Regions from separate parts of the Singulisphaera chitinilytica genome, predicted to be linked through region 2. Evidence: riboswitches for the same ligand, from Rfam matches in the RefSeq annotation. Region 2 holds a riboswitch; the other holds the start of a gene.
What was found. A riboswitch is a leader RNA that binds a small molecule or an ion and turns the genes downstream of it on or off. The one in region 2 is predicted to bind cobalamin.

Region 1: it holds a riboswitch for cobalamin, as region 2 does, so the genes downstream of both, ACOYYX_RS21075 (DUF1559 domain-containing protein) here and ACOYYX_RS22565 (acyl-ACP desaturase) in region 2, are expected to answer to the same signal.

Annotation. Positions count from the first base shown of each region.
Region 1 covers NZ_CP186274.1:5,283,135-5,292,896, forward strand. Annotated here, with positions in the region: gene ACOYYX_RS21055 (cobaltochelatase subunit CobN) at 1-1,307, opposite strand, end outside; gene ACOYYX_RS21060 (hypothetical protein) at 1,377-1,529, shown strand; gene ACOYYX_RS21065 (hypothetical protein) at 1,526-2,272, opposite strand; gene ACOYYX_RS21070 (hypothetical protein) at 2,328-2,507, opposite strand; gene ACOYYX_RS21075 (DUF1559 domain-containing protein) at 2,560-3,588, opposite strand; cobalamin riboswitch at 3,710-3,911, opposite strand; gene ACOYYX_RS21080 (hypothetical protein) at 4,696-4,905, opposite strand; gene ACOYYX_RS21085 (hypothetical protein) at 5,646-5,897, shown strand; gene ACOYYX_RS21090 (class I SAM-dependent methyltransferase) at 6,515-7,213, shown strand; gene ACOYYX_RS21095 (hypothetical protein) at 7,395-7,718, shown strand; gene ACOYYX_RS21100 (DUF1559 domain-containing protein) at 8,030-8,968, shown strand; gene ACOYYX_RS21105 (cobaltochelatase subunit CobN) at 9,060-9,762, shown strand, end outside.
Region 2 covers NZ_CP186274.1:5,669,206-5,678,967, reverse strand. Annotated here, with positions in the region: gene ACOYYX_RS22585 (aldo/keto reductase family oxidoreductase) at 1-767, opposite strand, end outside; gene ACOYYX_RS22580 (hypothetical protein) at 989-1,558, shown strand; gene ACOYYX_RS22575 (VOC family protein) at 1,613-2,014, shown strand; gene dinB (DNA polymerase IV) at 2,236-3,306, shown strand; cobalamin riboswitch at 3,623-3,823, shown strand; gene ACOYYX_RS22565 (acyl-ACP desaturase) at 4,160-5,080, shown strand; cobalamin riboswitch at 5,117-5,314, shown strand; gene ACOYYX_RS22560 (ribonucleoside-diphosphate reductase subunit alpha) at 5,775-8,177, shown strand; gene ACOYYX_RS22555 (ribonucleotide-diphosphate reductase subunit beta) at 8,232-9,230, shown strand; gene ACOYYX_RS22550 (DUF1559 domain-containing protein) at 9,435-9,762, opposite strand, start outside.

The sequences.
Region 1 (9,762 bases), 390 kb from region 2:
GATTCGAGCGCGGCCACCGAGCCGCCCCGGGACCAGACGCGGGCCTCGGCCATCGCGAACGACATCGTCGTCACCAGCACATCGATCAGCCGCTCGCCGCCGCGATAGAAGAGGTCGAATGCGGCGGGCCAGGCCGACGAAGGCCTCCCCGGCTCCGACGAAGGCTCCTTGAGGGAGTCCGTGAACACCGGGAGCGTATTGGCCCCCGCCGCCTGGATGGCGTCGATCAGGTCATCCACGAACTCCAGGTTCCCGCTCAGCCAGTGGGCTCGGTAGAAGAGCACGCCCACCGTGGGCCGCGAAGAATCGCGACGGCCGACCCATTCGGCCAGCGTCGCCTCGCGCGGGAGGTCGGGGTGATAGATCCCGTGACGCGGCGGACTGCCGGGGGGCGAGGAGCCGAGGTCCGCCCTCAGCAGCTCGTCGGCCAGGAACCGGATGAGGTTCTCGATGTTGGCCGTCCCCCCTGCGGTGAGGTAGGCGGCGGCCCGCTCGATCACGGCAGCCGGGACGGTCGAGCCGGCGAGAAATTCCGGGACCGTCGGCCCGACGGCGTTGATGAGCAGCAGCCTGAGGTCGGTCAGCCGGGCGAACTGCGCCAATCGTCGCCACCCAGGCAGATCGTCGGGGCCACCGTGCACGCGAGCGACCACGACGCGGGCGACCCTGCCCCCGTCGTCGACGAGGGCGGCCAGGTGCTCGTCGGATTTCACCCGGTTCAGGCTGGCCGTCCGTGCCCTGGGCAGGCCGACGGGCGAGTCGGCCATCGCCTTCTGCAGCGTCAATAAGTCCGTGTCGGCGTGCGAGAGCAGCAGGATCTCGTCGGCCGGCTTCGATCCCGGGTCGATGAAGACGCCCTCGCCCTCTCGCCCCTCCGTGTCGCCGGAGAGCATGGCCTCCTCCGGCCAGGCGTAGTAGTCGAAGGCTAACTCGGCCAGTTCGGAGGTCGGCGGCAGGTAGCGGTCGGCCGCGAGCATCCGGTCGAGGTAGTCGTAGATCGCCAGGATCTGCGACTCGTGATTGATCGACTGGAACCAGACGCGGCGGCCGTCGAAGAGCACCAGCGCCACGTTCAGCAGGGGACAAGGCCCGAGGCATCCGCTCATCGTGAGCTGGACGCGATCCCGGATCCCCCGGCGCTTGTACTCCTGCTTGTAGAAGTCGATGGAGACCGCCGGCTTCCCCTTGTCATCACGCCCGCAGCAGCACCCCCGGGCGCACACCAACAGGTGCCCCCGCTTCGGCGCGATGTGGATGGACTTCCCGTCGTTCCTGAGAACACGACGTCGGCTGATCGGCTGTGACACGGCGATCGGTCTCCAATCCGGCGTTGAACGCCGCCGAGGGAAAACACCTACCGGCCGAGGATCCCATGCATGCCAACGGCGACGGCGAGGGAGGCGAGCAAGCTCGCCGCCATCACGATGGAGCCCAGGCGTCGGAGGGATTTCATTTGCCACCACATCAAGAGGCCGGAGAGGCCCCAGAAGACCATCGCGGCCGCCATCGCATCGACGATCAGGGCCTAGAACCACCGGGCATCGACCTGCGAGGGATACCGGCACGCCAGATGGAGCCCGGTCAGGAAGCGTCGAGAGGAGAGGCTGGGGGCCGTCGGTGTGGCCACCATCCCCTGATTCTGGAGGTTATATGCCACGCGCCAGTTCCGCCCCTCGCTCTCGACGGCAAAAATCAGTTCGGCCGGCGTTCGGATCTTGATGTCTTTCGGCGCCTCACCCCACTTCGTCATGATTGATGACACCGCATCCCTGGCCTGAGTGGCGGGAGCCACGTCGAGGTAGCTTGCCCGCTGAGTCCAGGCCGGCATGCTGAACGGCTTCTCGATCGGGGCCGAGCGTACGGTGCCGACTCGCCCTTCGAGCTCGACGAAAATGACCTGCTCGGTGTCGCCAGTCCGGGCGGTCAGGGCCAGGTCTCGCGAATAGGACGGGGCCTGGGAGTCAGACAGCTTGACGGGCGAAGGAGCCTCGCGGTTGATGGCCGAGACCACTTGCTCCGCCAGGGCGGCCGGCGTAGGGAACGTCGCCAGGGCCGTGCCGGCGACGTCCTTCGCGGTGATGAGCCGCACGGTTCGGTCGGAGAACCAGTCGGGATGGTTGAACAGGAAGGCCGTCACCCCGTAGAGCGTGACGAATGGAACCAGGGACAACCCTGCATACATGTGCGCACGTCGCACAAGTTTCATGGCCGCGTTGAAGCGGACCCGGGCTCGTGAGCGAGTGGCTGCCGCCGCAGCCGTATTGACCGACATCGTTGACTCCCTGGTGAACTGCGAACCTCGTGAGGGCAATCCGGGCCGAAACGACTCAACGTTCTTCGAGGTCGCCCTTGCTGAAAGCGCGAGGCTTTTCGCCGCCGGTGGCTGAAGGATCAGCCTGCTTTTTCAGGTCGATCGAGCCGGAATCGCCATTCGAGCACCCGGTGAATGCGACCGACAGGATGAGGGCCGCGGCGGCGAAGGATCGCCTCGCGTATGGAGCCATCATGGTGGAAGATCCCTGGATGGAGTCGTTGGGATGAAAGACGTGCGCCATCGGCTCAGTAGGAATCCGAGCTGATGACCTCGCCGCCCGACCTCGTCGAGAGCGCCTGGTAGACTCCGAGCCTCGACCCTGGCGCGAGGTTGTACATATTGGCGGCGGAATCGAAGGTCACGCCCGCCGCGGTGATGGTCGCCGGGTTGATCGACCAGGAGTCGATCGAGTCCTTGAGGAAGCGAACGGACCCATCGACGAACGCGAAGTTGGCACCCCCGGGGTGGAGGCTCGAGGCGTTCGCCACATAACGGGCCCCGAGCACGCCGACCGGCTTCTTGTAGGCGTTGATCGGGTAGTACGTCTCGAACATCGTGTCGTACCAGTACCCCGAGTTCCAGAACTGATTCACCAACTGGTCGGCCTGGGACAGCAGGGAGTGGCCCCGTTCGCCGATGGAGATGGTGTTGCTGGTCCCGTCCCTGATGTCGCTGATGCGAGTGGCACTATACATGTAGATCGTGCCATTCATGTTGCCGACCTGCTGCGGGAAGTTGCTCGCGGAGAGCTTGGGCCTGACGTCCCAGGTCCCCGTGCATCCGGCATAACTGATGAAGGCCTGCTCCCAGTTGCCGGGGGGCGGGGCCTGATAGATCGTCGGGGAGAGGGGCTGAAGTTCCGCCGCGGAGGCATCGCTCGGGCACGCGAATGCCGAGATGGCGACCCCCGCGATGGTCAGGTTGGCTGAATTCTTATACGAGAGGCTGAAGTTGGCGAGGTTGTAGACGGGCGTCTGCTCCATGTACGGCAGGATCATGACGAACATGCTGAAGCCGTCGGCCATCTTGCCCGCCCCGGTGCCGGATGCCGCCCAGAAAGAGCCGGGGGGCAGCGTGCCCGTGGCCGACTCATAATTGGATATGGCCAGGCTCATCTGCTTGAGGTTGTTCGTGCATTGGGCGCGGCGTGCGGCCTCGCGCGCCGCCTGGACGGCGGGGAGCAGCAGCGCGATCAGCACGGCGATGATCGCGATCACCACCAGGAGTTCGATGAGGGTGAAGCCGGTGCGTCGAGGGGGGATGCGCGCAGGCATGGGGGCGGTTCTTTCTGCCGGGCCGGGCAAGAGGAATTCGAATCGCTTCGACCCTCCGGCGCAAGGCTCGTGGCAGACGTTCTGCGAGCGGCCCGCCCGGATGCTCAGTGGCCGAAGCATCGGAACAGCAACTCGACGGGCAGGTCTTCTGGCTTACGGCTCCTGACGGCTCCCGGACCGCCTTCCCGCCCGCGGGCAGTGGCATCGTTGTCCGGAGCCTGGCCGAATACAGCGGCGGCCCCACGACGGATTCTCACCGTCTTCCCTATTATCCCCCGAGACCTCTTGCGTAGTCCGAGGGCACCTGTCGAGAGCGGCATTACACCCTTTCAAACACTCCCGCGTCAAGTCGCGAATCCGAGAATCCGGGATGCCCTCGCGATTTCAACCCCTCAGGCGAATACAAAAAATGATATGATCATTTTCCTCAAAAACGCCAATCCAGCACCGATCGACTGTACGCCTGGGACGAGGCCGCCGTCCATCCTTACAAAACATCATATCAATTGAAACCAGTTATTTATTGGAGGAGTTGTGGAATGGAGTATGAAACGTCCTCTCGGTGCCCCTCCACAAGGCGCGACGCCCCATTCTTTCAACACAAGTCCTTGCCTGGATTTGACAAGAAACGGCTCTCCTATCGGATGGCGGTCTCAGTATGTCGGGGGCACTCGATCCAGGCGAATCCGAACGCCGAACGCTCGATCACCACGGAATCCGCCTTGAGCCTCCGTCGAAATGACACCCGCGGCACCCAGGCGGGATTTCAGGCGGTGCCTATGGGAGCTGGTCAGGACAACCCCTTTTAGAGATGGTTGAGGTCCGGGGCGTCGTCGCTCGCACGTCGCGGAATAGCCGCTGGTGAACGTCCCCGGACCGGCTCCCGCTGAACAGCTATTCGGCTCAGGCAGGTTGATCGAGAACCGCAACAGTGTCGTGACCAGGTCGAACTGCCGGGTCTGCTGCTCGAGCCCGACGTCAGGGGCCAGGTGATGCTGGAGCCTGCGACTTCGGCCTCCCGAGTCGTAAGCGATCGGGTTCTTGCTCAGGAGTACCTCGAGCACGCCGGGCCGAAACTGGCCCTGGACGCAAGAGGGCCTCTCCTCTTCAAATATCGGGTGGCTGTGAGAGGCCGTTCTTGGCGGCCCATGTTGCGAGCGCCAAGCGGAAGATTTGGACCTTGGGGATGTGCGTCTCGCGATGCGCGTTCTCTAGCCAATCTACATACTCGGGCGAACCCTTCATGTGAATGACAGTTTCCCGCTCGGATCGCTCTTCGGGAGATTTCGGCAATTGTCCCATCTTGGGGCGTGCCATCAATTTTACTCCATCAAATATTCAACTTGTTAATTACACCGAGATGATCACTCTAGAGACTCATTCAAAATACTAGCGATTATCAGTTGGCATGGCAAACCCGAATGCGGTTATTGTCACCCGTACAATCCTATGGGGTGAGATCCGGCCAATCACAAGTTGTAATGAACAGATCAACCTGACATCCGGAGCACAATTGACACCCTGAGGGCGTTGAAAATCCGGCGCATCAGCAGTCTTCCGAAAGCGTATGGCACGCCACCTTGGCTCGCCGTTAAGGATGAAGCCCACCAGTCTTCGGTGAAGTCCCTGGAACGCTCCCTCATTCCAACGGCGAAGATGTCTTCGGCCGTCGCGACAAGCATGGCGACACCGACAGAATTCGTTGCGACAACCATCTCCGCCCTGCCCCTGCACCTCGGCTTGGAGATTAGCTAACTGCCGAGACTCGTCCCCAGGGGCGTCGCCACTCATCCCTCATCCCCCGCTCTTCCAAGCTTGCCCAGCCGTCACATGTCGGATAGAATTGCGTATGGTAAGGAGCCACGATACGTTGGCGACCCCTCCGATGGGGTTTAGTTGTCATCGATGACGATGCAATGGAAATCGGAAGAGGGAGCATATTCCCGGGCCTCGAAGTCTCCACGGCGGGATCCTGACCGCCGCGGGCATCTGCTCCGGCTTCCTCACTACGGGATAATTGAACACGTTATCCATCGACAGCCATGACTCATTCCGTGATGCTGGACGTCGTCCTCTATCGGCATGATCGCAAGGGGCGGCTATGTCTCGACGAACGCATCTTCGCCACCTTCGGCAACCTGATCCTCTTCTTCTCCTCGGAAGAATCGCAGATCTGGGAGTGGGCGGAAGTGTCGGCGATCTTCCCGCGACGGTCTGTTGCCCGCGGCACGGTGGTGCGCTATTCGGCCTCCCAACTCAGGCAATTCGGTAGGCAGGCCCGCAAGGGCGGAGCATGCTCCAGGAATTGAACTGCGAAAATTTGCCCAACGGGATGGAGTCGCGGCAATCGCGACCGTCCTGGCGGCATCTCCTTGGTCACGCGGGACGGGCCTGAACTCCGGAGAAAATCGGAAGCCGTGCCCACCGGCGATGAACGCCCCGCGGACGCCAATCGCTGGACATACGACCGCGACTCCCGCCGGCCTTGGCCCGACTCGTCGACCTGGAGCCGGCAGGCCGCATCCTCCGGGCTCCCGCCTCCCAACGCCAGGACATGGTCGGCGACGGCGCGACCGATGACGAGAGATCTTCAAGAAGGCCGTCACGGTCGCGCCGTCGCCGATTACCTGGCCTCGGAGCGTACGGAGCGACTCCGCGGCGTCACCGAGTCGGCCATGCCGCTCGGCGACCACGAAACCCTCGCCAGGGATAACCGGGCCAAAGGGACGCCGATCCTGCTCATCCACGCCCTGAGCCTGGACCGTCGCTACTGGCGGGGGGTCTACCCTCCACGAGGTAGAAGCACTCCCCTGCGGACGGTGCCGAGAAGGTCGGCCTGTGTGACTCGGGGCAGATTGCCAGGCCTGGGACCTTCGGCGATGATGGGGAGAAGACTGAGATCAGCGAACCTCTCCCCGGTAGGCTCATGGAACGAGAAGAACTGCAGGCGGTCTTCGACGAGAAATGCGCATCGGGCTACGACCAGCAATGGTCGAAGATGGCCCCGATGCGGGACGCCCTCCATCTGCTCATCGCGGCCGTGCTGGCGGACCTCACGGCCGATGCGCGGATCCTCTGCGTCGGCGCGGGGACGGGCCCGGAGGTGATGTACCTCGCCGAGCGTTTCCCGGGATGGAACTTCGTCGTGGTCGAGCCGTCGGCGCCGATGCTCGACGTCTGTCGCCGGAAGGCAACGGAACGCGGGATCGCCGAACGCTGCGAATTCTACGAGGGCTACCTCGAGACGCTCCCGCCGACGGAGCCGTTCGACGCGGCCACGTCGCTGCTCGTTTCCCAGTTCCTCCTCAAGCAGGACGCACGGACCGGCTACTTCCGCGATATCGCCGCACGACTCCGACCCGGCGGATTCCTGGTGAACGCAGACCTGTCCTCCGCCACGAGCCCGGCGACCTACGTGAGCTTGCGCAAGGTTTGGTTCCGCGTCATGGCGGCCGGGGATCTCACGCCCGAGGCCATCGAGCGAATGAGTGCGGCGTACGACCGCGATGTGGCCGTGCTGCCACCGGATGAAGTCGGGGAGATCATCTCGGCCGGCGGCTTCGACACTCCGATCCAATTCCTCCAGACCGGCCTCATCCGCGCCTGGTACACGCAGCGAGTTTGAGTGGAGCCGACTCACAGGCAACGCGGTAGGTCCGTTAACGCTTGGTTCATCGCCGCGAGTGAAACTCTCCATGCTAAGACATACGATACTTCCCTGTATTTTCATATTTATTCTGAATGGTTGCATCCAGAGGAGCGAGCCGTTCGTCGATCCGCTGCCGAAGGTCGATGGCATCCGAAAGATGAAGGCCAGCTACGTGGATATGAGGTCGGGCGAGCAGCGAGAGATCGAAGTCCCGCGCGAGCATTGGGAGGAGCTCCGCAGCTCACTCCTGCCGGCGAAGCGGGACAAGCATCCGGCGAAATGGGTTGTCCTGGGTCAACTGGATCTCACCAAGGAGGATGACTCGCGATTTGAGATCGAACTCTACGCTGTGAGGCAAGGCCCCGGGGCCTTCGCCGCGGGTAAGTCGCATGACGAGCGGGTCTACTACAGGGGCGGCAAGACCGAGGACCTGATGAAAGCCCTGCAAGCGGCCGATCCGACGCTCGAGACAAAGCCCTAACCAGCGGGCGAAGACGTCATCCCCATTTCTCGCGACGGTGGTCGCGGAGCAGACCGGACGACCCCATCGAGCGACGCTGCGCACCTCGAAATCTCTGATCCGACCGGAATCGGACAGAAAATGTCCACAGATGGACATTAATCCGCCGCAAAATCTGCCGGCGACCGCGTTGTCATTATCACAAAACTTAATGACTACCGCGACTTAGATCTGTCATTCGTCGGGGGCATGCAACTTGCAATTCGGCGATGTCTTCCTGCCTATCAGCAAGCGGCCGACGTAAGCCCGCAGACCCACCACGAAAGGTCCTCATGAAGCATCGCGGATTCACCCTCATCGAACTGCTCGTCGTGATCGCGATCATCGCCGTGCTGATTGCCCTCCTCTTGCCGGCCGTCCAGGCCGCACGCGAGGCCGCCCGGCGGATGCAGTGCACCAACAATTTGAAGCAGATCGGCCTCGCGGTGCATAACTACGAAGGGGTCCACGGGCGGCTCCCCTCGGCCCGCACGAACTCGCCGCACTACTGGTCCTCGCTGGCGCAACTCCTCCCGCAGCTCGAGGGCTCGACGCTCTACAACGTGATCAACTTCGACCACTCGACCGCCCCCAATGCGCGGAACAACTACGACATGGCCAACACCACGGCCATCGCGTTCATGATCCCGGCCTACATGTGCCCGAGCGACCGCAAGCAGGACCGCGTCACGGCGGCGATGGGCCCGACGAACTACTTCGCCGTGGCGGGCACCGGGACGATGGCCAAGGGCTCGGGCAACGGCCTGATGTTCGACGGGTCTCAGGTCCGCTTCGCCGAGATCACCGACGGGCTCTCGAACACGTCCGCCTTCGTCGAGTCGATCAAGGGCAACGGCGTGGACGCGACGGCCCCGGCCGCCTTCGACCTGCTCGGCCACTACAAGGGGGGCGGCGGCTATAGCTCCACGTTCACCGAGGCCGCGTGCGACGCCATCCCCGCCTACAGCGGGACGCGAGGGAGCCGCTGGTTCCACGGCAGCATGTCGGGCGGCTCGACCGTGAACCACTACTGGCCCCCCAACAGCAAGAAGGCCGACTGCGCCGGCGACACCAACGGCCTGTACTCGGCCAGGAGCTTCCACCCCGGCGGCGTGGACGTCCTCTTCGGCGACGGCCACGTCGCCTTCGCGAAGGACTCGGTCAGCCAGACGGTCTGGTGGGCGCTCGCCACCCGGAACGGCGGCGAGGTCATCGGGAGCGACCAGTACTGATATGCGCCGTTACATCTCTCATTCAACGCGAGCCGCCCTCATCGTCGGGGCGGCCCTAGTGATCGTGGCGGGCATCGCGAGGGGACAGGCGGTGGACGAGCCCCCGCGCCTCGCTTTCATCGGCTTGCACGGCGGCGTCTTCGAGCAGCTCCAGGCCGCATCCGAAGGGCTCGGCCTGAAGCTGGAATACGTCCCCGACACGGCGATCGGCGACGGGAAGGCGGATCTCACGCCTTACCGCCTCGTCTTCGTCCAGCACACGCGCGAGGAGGACGCCGACGCCTATCGCGACGTCTTCCTCGCCGCCAAGAAGTCCCCCAAGCCGCCCCGGATTTTCGCCGTGGGCCGCGAGGGGGCCGGGGCCGTCGCCTTCTTCAAGGGGGCTGAGACCAATCCCGTCGAGACCGACGAGGAGATCGGGAAGTACCTCCCTCGCTCGCGCGAGAACCTCCGTCGCTTCCTGATCTACGTCGGCGTGAAGTACCTGGGCCGACCCGGCGAGATCCTGCCCCCCGCCGAGGTCGACGCGAGCCTCAAGGGCCCCTATCACCCCGACCATCCGGGGCGGTTCAAGTCGCTCGACGCGTTCCTGCAATGGTCGGCCTCCAGGGGCCGCGACCCCGCGAAACTGCCGAGAGTCGCCGTGGCCGTCCACGCGGCGCACCTGGAATTCCAGCAGCCGAAGGTGGTCGACGCCCTGGTCCGGGCCTTCGAACGCGTGGGCGTCCTATCGGCCGGGTTCATCGACAGCGGGCCCGCCGGCGGTGCGGCCATCGCCGCGTTCAAGCCCGACG
Region 2 (9,762 bases):
AAGAGGATATTCGGGGACCGGTGCAGCAGCCAGGCCAGCGCGACCTGCATCGGCGTGGACCCGAGGCGGCTCGCGACCTCCGACAGCGTGGACGACTGCAGCGGGGTGAACCCGCCGAGAGGAAAGAACGGTACATAGGGGATGCCCTGCCTGTCCAGTTCCTCGATCAGGTCGTCGTCGTGGCGGTGGGCCAGGTTGTAGAGGTTCTGGACGCAGGCGACCTCGGTAATCGCCTGGGCCTCGGCTACCTGGGTCGACGTGACGTTGCTCAGGCCGATGTGGCGGATCAGGCCTTGCTGTTTCAGTTCGGCCAGCACCGACACCTTCTCGGCGATGGAGCCTTCCTCGGGGCCGTGGCCCGAGCCCATGTGGCGATAGTTCACGACGTCGAGCGCCTCGAGGCCGAGGTTCTTCAGGTTGTCGTGGACCCCCTGGATCAACTCGTCTCGCGAGACGGCGGGCTGCCATGACTTGTCGGGTGGGCGCTTACCGCCGAGCTTGGTGACGATCACCAGGTTCTCGGGATACGGGTGCAAGGCCTGCTTGATGATCTGGTTCGTGACGTGCGGGCCGTAGAAGTCGCTGGTGTCGATGTGGTCGACGCCCGACGCGACGGCCTCGCGGAGCACGGCGACGGCCTCATTCGGATCCTTGGGCGGCCCATAGATGCCGGGGCCGGAGAGCTGCATCGCGCCGTAGCCCATCCGGTGGACCGTCAGCGAGGTGCCGGGGAACACGTATCGGCCGCCGAGCGAAACGTCTGACATGATTTGGCTCCTTTCCCTGGGTGAACCGGGGGAAGTTTATGGAGGGTGGTGACAGAAGTCAAAATTTGAAACTCGTATTCTTGTGTCGGTGGCTGGAGTCGGTGGCCGGCTCGGGAGAATCCACGCGACTATAAGGATGGTGCGGTCGGCCTGTTCAAATTTGTCATCTTCGCGCACGATCCGGGCACCAAGTCCAATCTCTCCCCCCCAGGGGCCCTAAAATGAAACGCAAGGCCTTCCAGCCTCAGGCCGCGGAACTGGAATCGAAGCTCCTGCTCAGCTACATGGGAGCCCCCGCCCCCTCGACGGCCGAGGTCTCGATCCTCGCCGATCGGAGCGGGTCGACCCCCGCTACGGCGATCACCAACTCGGTCAAGGGCAACTACTTCGCCGCCGAGGACAACCGCGCGGCCGATGCCCCGTTGCACGTCCAGCTCAACGGCAATGGAAGGGTCAACGGCCTCGGCCGGGCGAAACTCTCGGGCTCGCTCGATCTCGGCGGGTTCCGGGTCGCCGGCATGAACGACGTGGGCGGCACGCTCACCCTGAGCAACGGCAAGGGGACCGTGAAGCTCGAATTGTCCGGCGCCGGAGGCTTCAATCAGGTCCCGAACGGCACGTTCGTCACCAACGTCACTGCAACCTCGGGCACGGGAGCCTATCGAGGCTTCCAGAGGAGCGGCACGGTGACCTTCCACTTCGGCGAGAGCCAGGTCCGATCCATCAAGTCCCCGAGCCCCATCGGCGGCGCGATGACGGTCACCCTGAGCCTGAAGCCGCTGGTCAAGTAAGGTCGAACGGATCTCGACCTCGACCCCCAACACGACAAGGAGGATCGATCACACATGGCCCAGATGGTTTTCTTCAATCTGCCGGTGAAGGATCTCGAGAAGTCGAAGGCCTTCTTCAGCCACCTCGGCTACTTGTTCAACCCGCAATTCACCGACGAGAACGCCGCGTGTATGGTCATCAGCGAGCACATCTACGCCATGCTCTTGACCCACGCCAGGTTCAAGGATTTCACCCCTCGCGAGATCTGCGACGCGACCAAGAGCACCGAGGTCCTCATCTGCCTCTCGTGTGAAAGCCGCGCCAGGGTGGACGAGATCGTCTCCAAGGCCGTGGCCGCCGGCGGTGCGCCCCACATGGAAGCCAAGGACTACGGGATGATGTACGGCCACGGCTTCACCGACCCCGACGGCCACATCTGGGAAGTCATGTGGATGGACCCCTCCGCGGTCCAATAAACCGGCGCGACGGGATCGTTCGCTTGAGTCTGTCAGGAGGGAAGGGGGGCGGCTTCCGCGTCCGGCCCCCTTCCCATTCAACCTCGGGCGAGTGCAGGATTTGGCGTAATTTTGTACACTCGTGGACATCCGTGTGGTAGATTGCTTGTCGGAGCTTCCCGGAGGTCGAGGGCGCGAACGTGAGCGGGCCCGAACGGCAGCGAAAGGTCATTCATATCGACATGGACGCGTTCTATGCGTCCGTCGAGCAGCGCGATGATCCTGAACTTCGCGGCAAGCCCGTCGCCGTCGGGGGCTCGCGCGAGCGGGGGGTCGTTGCGGCCGCGAGCTATGAGGCACGTCGGTTCGGCGTCCGGTCGGCCATGCCATCGGTCACCGCGAAGCGGAAGTGCCCCGACCTGATCTTCGTGAAGCCGAGGTTCGACGTCTACAAGGCCGTCTCGCAACAGATCCGCGCGATCTTCGCCGAGTACACGTCGCTCATCGAGCCGCTCTCGCTCGACGAGGCCTACCTCGACGTCACCGAGAATCGGAAGGCGATCCCCTCGGCGACCCAGATCGCCGAGGAGATCCGGGCGAAGATCCGCGCCGAGACCGGCCTGACGGCGTCGGCGGGGGTCTCCTACAACAAGTTCCTCGCGAAGATGGCCTCGGACGAGCGCAAGCCCGACGGCCTCTTCGTCATCACGCCGAAGAAGGGGCCCGCATTCGTCGAGGCCCTGCCGGTGGGGAAGTTCCACGGGATCGGGCCGGTCACGCGGGCGAAGATGGAGAGCCTCGGGATTCTGTACGGCGCGGATCTGAAGGGCCAGACGCTGTTGTTCCTCCAGGAGCACTTCGGCAAGGTGGGCCCTTATTACTACTCGCTGGCGCGCGGGATCGACGAACGCCCCGTCTGCGCCGATCGCGTGCGCAAGTCGATCGGCGCGGAGACGACGTTCAACGTCGACCTCTTCTCGGCGGAGGAGGCCCTCGCCTCGCTCGAGCCGCTGATCGGGAAGGTCTGGTCCTACTGCGAGAACTCGGCGATCCGAGGGCGCACGGCGACGCTCAAGGCGAAGTTCGCCGACTTCCAGCAGATCACCCGCAGCCGGACCCTCGAGGCCCCGGTCGAGTCGCAGGCCATGCTCGAGGAGGTCGTGGCCGTGCTGCTCGAACCGCTCTTCCCCGTCAGCAAGGGCATCCGGCTGCTCGGCGTGACGCTGTCCTCGCTCGACTCCGATTCGGAGCCGCAGATCGCCCGGCAACTCCGATTGCCGCTTTCGATCGAGCTGAACGGCCCGAAGTTCTGACGCGGCCGGGCGGCTTCTGCATCTCGAATCGCGCTCACATCGTTCATAAACTCGGCGAGCCATTCCCCTTCGTTTCAGGGCATGCTTTGCCCCTTCGAAAAGTCGTTTGTTTGTCGGCTCGATGCCCCTTGGTCCAGAAGATGCAAGGGTTGGCTAGAAGGGATAACGTAACCGCTCGCCCCAGTAGACATGTTGAAATGAGCAGAAGATTGCTTGCGGCCTGCTGCTCGACCTTGTGGTTGAGGGCGGTCCTGAGGGCAGGGGGGCGAGCCCCGATGGCCAAGGTGTCTTGACGCTGCAACGTGCGAAGAGGTGTAATAACGGACACTCGACAGGTGCTCCCGATCCTCAACGGGGATGCGGGGGAGAATAGGGAAGACGGTGCGAATCCGTCGCGGGGCCGCCGCTGTGATCGGCGAGGCCCCCGGACCAGAAGCCACTGCCCTCGGGCGGGAAGGCGGTCCGGGTGCCGAGAAGAGCCGAGAGCCAGAAGACCTGCCCGTCGAGTGACGCCCATGATGCCCCGGACCCGGGCATGCGGCAGGTCGGTTCACCACCGCGCGAGCGGAAACCTCCTGCGTCTCAGGTCCATCAACTTTGCCCGGACCGCAGGAAGGTCAACCTTCCCATGCAAGCCCCTCGATGCCTATCAGATCGACCTCCCGACCCCGCACCCTCGCGGCCAGGGCGACTCCCGATCGCCCCAATCGGCAGGTCGATATTCACATAACCAAACCAGCCCCGCCGATTTCGAACGCCACCCCCCCCCTGATGGCCCGCAGGGTGGGTTGCTCGAGCATCTATCATGAAAATAATTGAAGATTTGCAAGAATTTGTCGCAAGTCAATTGTCGTTGCTCACGCCAGTTGAGCAGGCTTGGCAGCCAACCGATTATCTCCCCGACCTCGCCGGCGAGGACTGGATCGAGCAACTCCGCGCCTTTCGCGAGTCGGCCACGCGGCTCCCCGAGGAGCTGCTCGTCGTGCTCGTCGGCAACATGGTAACCGAGGAGGCGCTCCCGAATTACGCCATCACCCTCGAGCACATCGTCAACGACCCGTTCGAGACGGAGACCCCCTGGGCGAAATGGCTCAGGGGCTGGACGGCCGAGGAGAATCGCCACGGCGACCTGCTGAATGCCTACCTCCGCCTGACCGGGCGGGTGGACATGAGGGCGGTCGAGACGACGGTGCATCACCTCATCAAGAATGGATTCACCACCGGCTGCGATGGCAACAATTACGGGGGATTGCTCTACGCCGCCTTCCAGGAACGCGCGACCCGCATGACGCATGGGAAGCTCGGCAAGCTCGCGCAGGAGCACGGGGAAGAGAACCTGGCGCGGATCTGCCGGAAGATCGCCGCCGACGAGACCCGCCACGAGGTCTTCTACACCAAGGTCATCGCCGAGTTGTTCGAACGCGACCCGGACGAGATGATCCTGACCTACCGCACGATGCTGAAACGCCTCATCTCCATGCCCGGCAGCCGGATGTCGGACGGCCGCGACCACAATCTCTTCGACCACTACGCGGCCATAACGCAACGCACGGGCGTTTATACGACCTTCGACTACGCCTCGATCATCGGCCATCTGAACGCAGCCTGGGGGCTTGAAGGGCGATCCTTCTCGGGCAAGGCGGCGAAGGCGCAGGACTACGTCTGCCGACAGCCGGAACGCTACGAGAGCCTCGCCGCCGAGATCGCCGAACGAATGCCCGAGGTTGCTCCTGAACAATTTTCCTGGTTATACGGACTGGCCGCCAAATCTTGACGAGGAGTTTCTCGCGGGCCCCGGTTTTCCAAGGTATGGTTCACAAGATCGACGGGTTCCGCTCGTTCATGCGGGCGGATGAAAAGGGAAGCCGGTGAGAATCCGGCGCAGGGCCGCTGCTGTAATCGGCGAGAGGCTCGGGCTTGAATTGCCACTGCGGGACCATCCGCGGGAAGGCCGCCCGACCTCGTTCCAGCCGTAAGCCAGAAGACCTGCCCGTCGAGTGGCGCCATTCGTGCTCCGGACCCGGGCACAGCGCAGGCATGGCAAGATCCGCGTGTGCGGAGGCCTCCTGCACGACCGGGACCGGCATACACTGCCCGGACCGGCAGGAAGGTTCATTGCCGTGCTTCGATTATCGGATTGCAACGACTCTGCCGGTCGCACCATCCCTTCCGGCGGCCTGCATCGTCTCGCCGTCGCCCCGCCACGTCCCCTGATCAATCCCGCCCGTCCTCCGAGAGAGTCGACCGCCTTCGAGGTTGAGCTCGGTCTGCCTCCGCGGTGATCGTTTCCGTCGGATCCGAGGCCATGCCACCTCTCCGCGCCTTGCGGAACCGGCCAGGGCAGCCATCGGTTCCGGTCGATCGTCGTGAGGCATGTCCTCCTTGCCGGGACGGACGGCGATCGAGCCCTCCGGCATCAGTCATCACATCCTTCAATTTAAACATCATCATTACGTGGGGTGATTTTTATGGCTATTGACTTGTCGATTGCATCTCCCCTGGAGAACGGGACCCACGAGCGCAAGAAAGAGCCGGGACGAACCCCCAACACCACGGAAACCAGCATGCGGGTCCGCAAGCGCAACGGGAGCCTCGAGCCGGTCGATGTCAACAAGATCGTCCGAGCCGTGCAGCGCTCCGCCGGCGGCCTCTCGCATGTGGATATCATGCGGATTGCCGTGAAGACGATCGGCGGCCTCTTCGACGGGGCCACGACCCAGGAGCTCGACCAGCTCTCGATCCAGACCGCCGCGTCCTTGATTGCCGAGGAGCCCGAATACTCCCAGCTCGCCGCCAGGCTCCTCGGCTGCTTCATCGACAAGGAGGTGATGAATCAGGACATCTATTCATTCTCGCAGTCCATCGCCCTGGGCCAGCGGCTCGGCCTGGTCGCCGACGACACGGCGCAGCTCGTCGCCGCTTCGGCGAGGAAGTTGAACTCGGCCGCCGACGGCTCCTACGAGCGTTTCGAGTTCTTCGGGCTCCGCACCGTCTACGACCGCTACCTGCTCCGTCACCCGACCACGCGCAACGTGATCGAGACCCCTGCATACTTCTTCCTGCGGGTCGCCTGCGGACTCTCCACGACCGTTGGAGATGCGCTTGAGCTCTACCGGCTGTTGGCGGCGCACCGCTACATGCCCTCGTCACCGACGCTCTTCAACTCGGGCACGCTCCGGCCGCAGATGTCGTCCTGCTACCTGCTCGATTCCCCGGCCGATGACCTCGAGGGGATCTACGGCCGCTACGCCGACGTCGCCCGGCTCTCGAAGTATGCGGGCGGGATCGGCCTCGCCTACCACCGGATCCGCTCGCGTGGCTCGCACATCAAGGGCACGAACGGCCACAGCAACGGCATCGTGCCATGGCTCAAGACGCTCGACTCGTCCGTCGCCGCGGTCAATCAAGGTGGCAGGAGGAAGGGGGCCTGCGCCGTCTACCTCGAGACCTGGCACGCGGACGTCGAGGAGTTCCTCGAGCTGAAGGACAACACCGGCGACGAGGCCCGCCGTACGTATAATCTCAATCTCGCAAACTGGATCCCCGATCTGTTCATGCGTCGCGTCGAGGCGGGCGAGCGATGGTCCCTCTTCGACCCCAAGGTCACGCCGCACCTCACCGACCTCCACGGCGAGGAATTCAACGTCGCCTATACCCAGGCCGAGGCCGATGGCCTCGCGGTCAAGCAGGTCGCGGCGCGAGACCTCTACGCTCGCATGATGAAGACGCTGGCCGAGACCGGCAACGGCTGGATGAACTTCAAGGACGCCTGCAACCGCAAGTCGAACCAGACCCTCCGCCCGCAGAACGTCCTGCACTCGTCGAACCTCTGCACCGAGATCGTCGAGGTGACCTCCCCGGGCGAGACGGCCGTCTGCAACCTCGGCTCGATCCACCTCGGACGGCACGTCACCGAGGAGGGCTTCGACTTCGAGGCGCTGGGGGAGACGGCCCGCACTGCCGTCCGCTACCTCGACGCCGTGGTCGATATCAACTTCTACCCCACGCCCGAGTCGGCCGCGTCGAACCAGCGTTGGCGCCCCGTGGGCCTGGGCCTCATGGGCCTCCAGGACGTCTTCTTCCAACTCCGGCTTCCATTCGACAGCGTCGAGGCGAAGGAACTCTCCCTCCGCATCCAGGAAGAAATCTATTATCAGGCGTTGAGCATCTCGTGCGACCTGGCGAGCGTCCACGGCCCGCACCCTGCCTTCGCCGACACCCGCGCCGCCGAGGGGCAACTCCAGTTCGACCTCTGGGGGATCACCCCGAAGGATCCGGCGCGCTGGGAGGGACTCCGCGAGCGGATCAAGCAGTTCGGCCTGAGGAACTCGCTCGTCGTGGCGATTGCCCCCACCGCGACCATCGCCTCGATCGTGGGGGCCTATGAGTGCATCGAGCCGCAGATCTCGAACCTCTTCAAGCGCGAGACCCTCTCGGGCGAGTTCATGCAGGTGAACCGCTACCTCGTCCGCGAGCTGAAGCGCATCGGGCTCTGGACCGAGGAGATCCGCAACCGGATCAAGATCGCCGAAGGCTCGATCCAGGGGATCTCCGAGATCCCCGCCGAACTGAAGCAGCTCTTCCGGACCGTCTGGGAGATCCCGATGCGTTCGCTGATCGACATGGCCGCCGAGCGGGCCCCATTCATCGACCAGAGCCAATCGCTCAACCTCTTCATCGAGAGCCCGAGCATCGGCAAGCTCTCGTCTATGTACATGTACGCCTGGAAGAAGGGCCTCAAGACGACCTACTACCTGCGCTCGCGCCCGGCGACCGGGATCGCCAAGACGACCACAGGCAAGGTCGTCGAGGCCGCGAAGAATATCGCCTGCTCGCTCGAGAACCCCGAGACCTGCGAGTCTTGCCAGTAAGTCTCGCCGCTCTCAAATGGATCCCGTCTCTTTGAACCCGAAAGGACTCTCGCGATGCTTCTCGACCCAGGGATGGACCTGACGCTCCGGCCGATGCGTTACCCAGTCTTCTTCGAGATGTACAAGTCGGCGATCAAGAATACGTGGACCGTGGAGGAGGTCGACTTCTCCACGGACCTCACCGACCTCGACCGCCGCGTGACGCCCGCCGAGCGTCACCTGATCCAGCGACTCGTGGCCTTTTTCGCCACGGGCGACTCGATCGTCGGCAATAATCTCGTGCTGAACCTCTACCAGCACATCAACTCGCCCGAGGCGAGGATGTACCTCTCGCGCCAACTCTACGAAGAGGCGGTGCACGTCCAGTTCTACCTCACGCTGCTCGACAACTACCTGCCGGACATGGCCGAGCGCGAGCAGGCCTTCGCGGCCATCAACAACATCCCCTCGATCAAGACCAAGGCGGACTTCTGCTTCCGCTGGATGGATTCGATCGAGAAGCTCGACCGCTTGGAGACCGCCGCGCACCGCAGGCAGTTCCTCCTGAACCTGATCTGCTTCGCCGCCTGCATCGAGGGGCTCTTCTTCTTCGGGGCATTCGCCTATGTGTATTTCCTGAGGTCGAAGGGGCTGCTCCACGGACTGGCGACGGGGACCAACTGGGTCTTCCGCGACGAGAGCGCCCACATCGCCTTCGCCTTCAACGTGATCTCGACCGCCCGCCGCGAGGAGCCCGAGCTTTTCGACGAGCAACTCGAGAATGACGTGATCGCCATGATCCGCGAGGCCGTCGACTGCGAGACAGCTTTCGCCCAGGACGTGCTCTCGCTCGGCGTGGTGGGCATGAGCCCCCAGGATCTGCGGAAGTACCTCGAGTACGTGGCCGACCGCCGGCTCGAGTCCCTCGACATCGCGCCCGTCTTCGGCTCCCGCAACCCGTTCGCGTTCATGGAGCTCCAGGACGTCCAGGAGCTCGCGAACTTCTTCGAACGCCGCGTCTCGGCCTACCAGGTCGGCGTCACTGGCGACGTCGTCTTCGGGGAAGAATTCTGATCGGAGTCGATGCTCATTCATTTCGAGCAAGACGAGGCCCATGCCGACCGGTAATTCCGGCCAGCATGGGCTTTCTTTCTCGGAGAAGTGACCGGCGTGTCGATCGAGGTTAATATTTCGATTTCGATTTATCAATCTCTTGTATGATGGTGCGTTCAAGCTGTTTGGGGAGTCAGACCCAGAAGCAGGCTTGTATGGGAAGGATCAGAGCTGATCGGCGCCGACGATCTCTCCGCCGCGCTGGGAGAGGACCGCGGCCAGGACCTTCGGGTTGATGCTCTCCTTCAGGAACCGGGCCGAGCCATCGGCGAAGGCGAAGTAGGCCCCGCCCGAGTGATAGCTGGCGAATTCCTGGGTGAAGTCGCAGCCGATCTTGCCCAGCAAGGGCGAGGTCTTGGTCACCTGGCAGGAGGCCCAGATCGTCCCGGGCACGGTGCCGTTGCGGGCGCTGATGGGGGCGCTCTGGTCGAGGAAGTTCTTGTGGCCGATCCAGTAGCCGAACATGGCCTCGTGGGCCTCGCCCACGACGACG